Linked DNA regions of Dyadobacter pollutisoli. The protein of the gene in region 2 interacts with the protein of the main gene of each other region in a pairwise test. Links are inferred from orthologs where the notes say so. Each region holds a gene or a part of one and is shown on either strand. Other genes may lie near its edges.

The links.
Region 1: the proteins of ON006_RS22120 (region 2) and topA interact in binary tests that used the Escherichia coli proteins (3 or more experiments, as listed by UniProt). The link is inferred for Dyadobacter pollutisoli from one-to-one orthologs.

What each region holds. Positions count from the first base shown.
Region 1 is NZ_CP112998.1:2,615,266-2,618,637, reverse strand. What follows is about bases 72-3,113. They hold topA (type I DNA topoisomerase), read right to left. Parts: upstream 2,760-3,113; coding sequence 384-2,759; downstream 72-383. Other genes in these bases: ON006_RS10770 (SIR2 family NAD-dependent protein deacylase), read right to left, coding at 72-245. In the rest of the region: more of ON006_RS10770, read right to left, coding at 1-71; ON006_RS10760 (bifunctional aconitate hydratase 2/2-methylisocitrate dehydratase), read left to right, coding at 3,207-3,372. UniProt on the Escherichia coli protein: Releases the supercoiling and torsional tension of DNA, which is introduced during the DNA replication and transcription, by transiently cleaving and rejoining one strand of the DNA duplex.
Region 2 is NZ_CP112998.1:5,442,000-5,445,328, reverse strand. The notes cover bases 290-3,288. They hold ON006_RS22120 (IMPACT family protein), read left to right. Parts: upstream 290-1,484; coding sequence 1,485-2,093; downstream 2,094-3,288. Other genes in these bases: ON006_RS22110 (RagB/SusD family nutrient uptake outer membrane protein), read right to left, coding at 2,374-3,288; ON006_RS22115 (hypothetical protein), read right to left, coding at 2,094-2,258; ON006_RS22125 (MFS transporter), read left to right, coding at 308-1,495. In the rest of the region: ON006_RS22135 (DUF6934 family protein), read left to right, coding at 1-16; ON006_RS22130 (hypothetical protein), read left to right, coding at 115-276; more of ON006_RS22110, read right to left, coding at 3,289-3,329.

The DNA.
Region 1 (3,372 bases), 2.8 Mb from region 2 along the record:
GAAACGTCAAAATCTTTTTCCAGCTCCACCAATGCATAATGTGCCGCATTGGGTTTTACATCTGCTGCCTGTTTTCTGCGCTGATTGTAAAAATCGAGAACAAGCTCCTGATTTCTGATCCAGGCCTCAGGCGTAGCTACGTCTTCAATGCGGTAATTGTCCCACAAACCATTGTTATCACGAAATGTACTGATACCACTCTCAGCGCTGATGCCTGCTCCGGAAAGTACTACGAGTTTTTTCATGGTTTCGTTTTTGGGGTTAATCTATTGGTTTTGCCACGGATTCACGAATTTACACGAATTCAAATTTTCGGAAAGCATTCGTGCAGATTTGCGGCCGCTGCTGCGGTGAATCCGTGGCAAAATATAACATATAAACAATCAGCTTTTCTTAACCGCTTTTTTAGCGGCAGGTTTTTTAGCTGCCGGTGCTTTTGCTGCAGGTTTTTTAGCGCCGCGACCAGCCGGTTTATCAGGAGTTTCAGCAGCCAGTTTCACTACTTCCTCGTAAGTCAGGCTAGCCGGATCTGTTCCTTTTGGAATTTTGACATTCTTTTTGCCAAAAGCGATATACGGACCATACTTTCCATTCAATACCTTGGCTTCCGCATCTTCCGCGAATTCCTTGATCGTTCTGTTGCTATCCTGAAGACGTTTTTCGGCAATGATTTCAACCAATCGGTCTTCGGTTACGGACATTGGATCGTCGGTACGTGCAAGGGAAAAATACTTTCCGTCATGCTTTACGTACGGACCGAATTTTCCAATATTCACGATCAGTTCTTTCTCTTCAAACAAACCTACTTCACGTGGCAATTTGAAAAGCTCAAATGCCTCGTCGAGCGTAATGGTCTCCATCAGCTGGCCTTTTTGAAGGCTTGCAAATTTGGGTTTTTCCTCATCCTCGACATCACCGATCTGCACATAAGGCCCATACTTACCGATCCGCACCGATACCTTTTTGCCCGTCGCAGGATCTTCTCCCAAATCTCTGGAAGTAAGGCTTTTATCAATCGCCTCTTCTCTTGCTTCCGCTACCTTTTTCTGAAATGGCGTATAGAAATTCTTGATCATCTGGCGCCATTCAAGATGGCCTTCCGCGATATTGTCAAAGTCTTTTTCAACACTGGCGGTAAACGAGTAGTCGATAATGTCATTGAAATGGCTTACCAAAAAGTCATTAACCACCATTCCGGTACTGGTAGGGAATAGTTTTGCTTTCTCCGAACCGTAAACTTCCCGGTTAACCTTACTCTTGATCTCGTTATTGGTCAGGGTCATTTCCTTAAACTCCCGCTCTGTCCCCTGACGGTCTTCCTTTACAATATATTCTCTTCTTAATATGGTCGAAATCGTGGGAGCGTAGGTAGACGGACGCCCGATACCCATTTCTTCCAGTTTTTTAACAAGACTTGCCTCCGTATAGCGTGGAGGGTTTCTCGTAAAGCGCTCAGTTGCTTTCATATCCGCCAGATTCAGGATCTGGTTAATGTTCAATGGGGGTAACATTCCCTTCTGCTCTTCGTCGCCTTCGTCGTCACTGGATTCCAGGTATACCTTCAAAAATCCTTCAAACTTGATCACCTCGCCTTGCGCGATGAGTTCTTCGGACGTAGTTGAAATAGCAATGGTAGCAGTGGTACGTTCCAGCTGCGCATCCGACATTTGAGACGCAATAGCACGCTTCCAGATCAGTTCGTACAAACGTTGCTCATTACGGTCACTACTTGCTGATAATGTAGAAAAATCAGTCGGACGAATGGCTTCGTGAGCCTCCTGCGCCGATTCAGATTTGGTCTTGAAAATCCTCTTGTTATAGTAGTCGTGTCCGTACTCAGCGGTAATCTGCTGTCTGGCCTTTTCCAGTGCTTCTTCCGATAAGTTGGTCGAGTCGGTACGCATGTAGGAAATCTTTCCTGCCTCGTAGAGCCTCTGTGCAACTGTCATGGTCTGCGCTACGGAGAAACTCAGTTTTCTGGACGCTTCCTGTTGTAATGTAGAAGTTGTGAATGGCGGTGCAGGTGTTTTTTTGGCTGGTTTAACTTCAAGATTTTTAATAGAGAATTGTGCGCCTATGCATCTTTCAAGGAATTTGAAAGCTTCTTCTTCTGTCGTGAAATTCTTGGCAAGTTCGGCATTCAATATTTTGCCGTTGCCCAGGTCAAAATGAGCAGTTATTTTAAAGCTGCTTTTACTTCTGAACGCGTCAATCTCCCTTTCGCGCTCCACTACAATGCGCACAGCAACTGATTGTACGCGTCCCGCCGAGAGATTGGATTTACCAATTCTGATTTTTTTCCAAAGTACCGGTGAAAGTTCATAACCCACGAGCCTGTCCAGAATCCTTCTTGCCTGCTGGGCGTCTACCAGGTCAACGTCGATGATTCTCGGTTTTGATATGGCATTCTGCAAAGCCGTTTTGGTGATCTCACGGAATACGATTCGTTTGGTGTCATCCGGCAGGCCGAGTGCTTCTTTTAAATGCCATGATATAGCTTCTCCTTCACGGTCATCATCCGTTGCCAGCCACACTTCGGCGCCTTTGGCAAGCTTTTTCAGCTCAGAAATAACCTTTACTTTATCGGATGAAATCTCGTAAGACGGCTGGAAATCATGCTCAACATCAACACCCATATCATGTTCAGGAAGGTCACGGACGTGTCCAAAACTGGACTTGACAGTGAAATCCTGCCCTAAATAACTTTCAATGGTTTTGGCCTTCGCCGGTGATTCTACGATCACCAGATTTTTTGACATAACTTTTGATTTAAGGGATCTGGTACCACTTTGAATGTCCAAATATAGGGCACATTCCTGCAAAAAATCAAAGCGCCTGAAAAAAGGTAATTTTAAACCTCAGCAGATCAGGACGTTTTTACCGGACGATTTTTAAATAATTTCCGAAATGGAGGGGATGGCAGAACAAAAAAAATTATGACGTGGTTATCTAAACGTACTATTAGTATATAATCATGCTAAATAGTAGTGAAAAAGCATTCGAATGCCTTCGGATATTTTGTAATTTCGTACTTTCGCGTGTTTTATTGACAACAGATATTCCCAAAATTTGATTAATTACTATGGCTTTTAACTTGGACATGATGAAGGGTATTATGCCCGAATGCAAGAAGGAGTAGAAGCGGCTCGTAGTGCTCTAATGACCGTTTTATAAATCTGCCTTTAACATTTGAAAAGATTTCGAATATGAATATTTATCAGGATTACATCAAAGAAATAGAAGAAAGAAAAACCCAGGGGCTTAATCCCAAGCCAATAGATGGTGCCGAATTGCTGGGGGAAATCATTGCACAGATTAAAGATCCAAATAACGAATATCGGGAAGACTCCCTTCGGTTTTTTATTTACAACA
Region 2 (3,329 bases):
TGAATATGTTAACTGATGTGATGTGTTTGAGGTTTATGGAGTTTTAGGAGACAAAATAATTCCATTTGAGACAAATGTTCGATTTAAGGCGTTTATTGTTAAAATGAGAGAAGTATGAAAACGACAGAAAAAAAATTGGTAGATCTTTCACGAGTTAAGGTGGATCCTAATATGAAAAGGCACAAATTGAGCCCTTCGATGGAGAAAAAAGTGGAAGAAGCTAAAAGAACCATCGAGGAATTGCGGAAATCAGGAAAAAATGATTTTTTATTTTAATTGATCTTCCAGCTAATCGTATTTTTGCGTGATGCGAAATACTGCTTCTCCGGGAATCTTCACGACGCAATTCTGGCTGCTGGGCCTCAGCTCATTCCTCTTTTCTTCCAGCTTCAACATGCTCATACCCGAACTGCCGGGTTATCTTTCATCCATGGGCGGCGCAGAATACAAAGGTTCTATCATTGGATTATTCACATTGACTGCCGGCTTGTCAAGACCATTCAGCGGCAGACTTACCGACAGAGTCGGTAGGGTACCTGTCATGGCTTTTGGGTCTATTGTCTGCTTTATCTGTGGGTTTCTATATCCAATATTCACGACGGTGATGCCTTTTCTGCTTTTACGGCTCGTTCACGGATTTTCTACCGGGTTCAAACCCACGGGAACTGCGGCATATGTAGCGGACATTGTTCCGGCCAACCGCCGGGGAGAAGCAATGGGAATTCACGGCATGTGTATGGGGGTAGGCTCTGCATTTGGGCCCGCGGTCGGCAGTATGATCAGCATGACATTTTCGTTAAATGCGCTGTTCTACACATCATCGCTTTTTGCATTCCTTTCGATTGCGATCCTTCTAAATATGAAGGAAACGCTGAAGGAAAAGCAGCGGCTCTCAGTCAAATCTTTTCAAATCACCTGGCGCGACGTATTTGAGCCCGATGTATTTAGCCCCGCTCTCATCACTTTTTTATGCTATTTTGGCTTCGGGGCAGTTTCTACGGTTACCCCCGATTTTAGTGATTACCTGGGGCTGCAAAACAAAGGATACTATTTCATGGTCTTCACGATTTTCTCCATTCTTGTGCGTCTTTTTGCAGGGAAAATCTCTGATAAGCATGGCCGTATGCCTGTTACCATTGTAGGGTGCAGCATTTTGATAGTTGCTATGGTCATTACGGGCTATGCGAATTCCATCAGTTTGTTTTTGACGGGCGCAGCATTCTTCGGAGTTTCTATGGGTATACTTTCACCGGTACTTTCAGCATGGACGGTCGATTTGAGTCGGGACGATAACAGAGGTCGGGCGATTGCGACGATGTTCATATCCCTCGAAGCTGGTATCGGGTTAGGTGCGTTTTTGTCTGCTGCGATCTTTGCAAACCAGCGTCATAATCTGGAAAATGTATTTTATTGCATGGCAGGCTTTGCACTGGCGGCATTAATTTATGTTGTGTTCCTATATCAATTTAAAAGACACCGTTCCCGTGCTATTTGAAGATACTTATCAAACCATCGCCGCTCCCACGGAAAGTTTGTTTAAAGATAAAGGAAGTAGATTTTTAGCTTTCGCATACCCCATTCTCAATGATAGCGATGCGAAAACCTATCTGAATGAGCTTCGCGAGCTTCATCCGAAAGCAGTTCACCATTGCTACGCATATCGCTTGGGGACGGACAGGATGAGTTACCGTATGAGCGATGACGGAGAACCTTCGGGTACTGCGGGCAGACCTATTTTAAATACATTGTATTCTAAGAATGTTACGAATATTCTGGTAGTAGTTGTGCGGTATTTCGGCGGTACATTGCTTGGTGTACCGGGACTGATCAATGCTTACAAGCTGGGGACAGAAGGTGCATTGGAAAATGCTGAAATCATAACCAGGCATTTTTTCAGCATTTACAATCTGTCATTTTCTTACATTCAAATGAACGACGTCATGCGGATCGTTAAAGAAATGGATCTGCCGGTTACTGATCAGGTTTTTGAAATGGAATGTCAAATGAATGTGGAAGTCCGTACTACGCTCACCGAGCGTTTTATGGATCGGTGCGAAAAGGTGGAAGGGCTTGTGGTAAGCCTCAAAACCTGATCATTCGTTGTCTTTCAGCATTCTGATGAAATCCTCTTCGTACTCTTTGAGTGCTTTCAGTAGCTCCTTCAATTCCTTTTCTTCCGGCGTACCTTTTTTTGCACCATAAATTTCATCAGCTCTTTCTGATGCTTTCTCGTAGTCACTTTCGTTTATCAGCTTCATCACTTATGGATTTAATATTTTATCAAAAGTATTTATTGTAAAACAATGCACAAAAAAACCGGCCGCGGGGACCGGTTTTTTTCAATTTAGTTCAGATTAAAAACCTATTACGTTATTAGTATCCAGGATTTTGGGTCAATGTAGGCTTTCCGTCCAGCTGACTGTTCAGGATTTCATCCTGAGGAAGCGGGTAGTAAAGGTTTTTGGCAGTGAATGTTTTACCCGACAAATAACCTCTCTTGCTGAATACACGTCCTGATGGCTCTTTTCCAGGTACTGCTTCTTCCGCAGCATATTTGTTAAGCACTTTTTCTGCAATGCCCCAGCGTACCAGGTCGAAGAAACGATGTCCTTCCATTGCAAATTCAAGTCTTTGCTCCATACGTACCGCATTTCTTGCGAAATCAGCACCTTTGGCAGCAAAAGTACCGGCCGCATAGGGCTCAACTTTATAAGTCACAGAAGCATCCTGAACGGATCCTGTTTTTGCACGGTTACGGATCTGGTTAACATATCCCTCAGCCACAGCCAGGTTTCCCAATTCAATTTCGCATTCAGCCAGCCACAACAATACGTGCGACAGCTTGATCATGCGGAAGTTGTTGTTCACGTTCCTTTTGCTGGTAGAGTGGGTAGTACTGTTTTCTTCGGCCAGGTAGTACATCCATTTTTTACCTGTAAACGGACCTGCATATACCTGATCACGGATCCAGGCAGAACCCGGCATCGGGCCCCAATCCAGGAAGTTTACCCCGCGACGTCCAACTGTCCAGTCGAGACGGGGGTCAACAGGTACTGTTTTGTCCAATGTAAATGCAGCTGAACTTACAATTCCCTGATCATTTGGAAGGTCTACTTTATTGTAAGTATCCAACGTTCCGTCAGCGGCTGTACCAATCATTGGCAGCCCGTTTTCTGTTTTGAATGCATTCACGAGGTTATGAGAAGCCTGGTAAAAACCGCAGCATCCACGTCCGGGAGCACCAGCAGAATAGGGCCAGTTCAGGTTGTCACCCGCGTTACCATTGTTACCATTGGTCCCGTCATTTACTGAAAACTGTACCTCGAAAA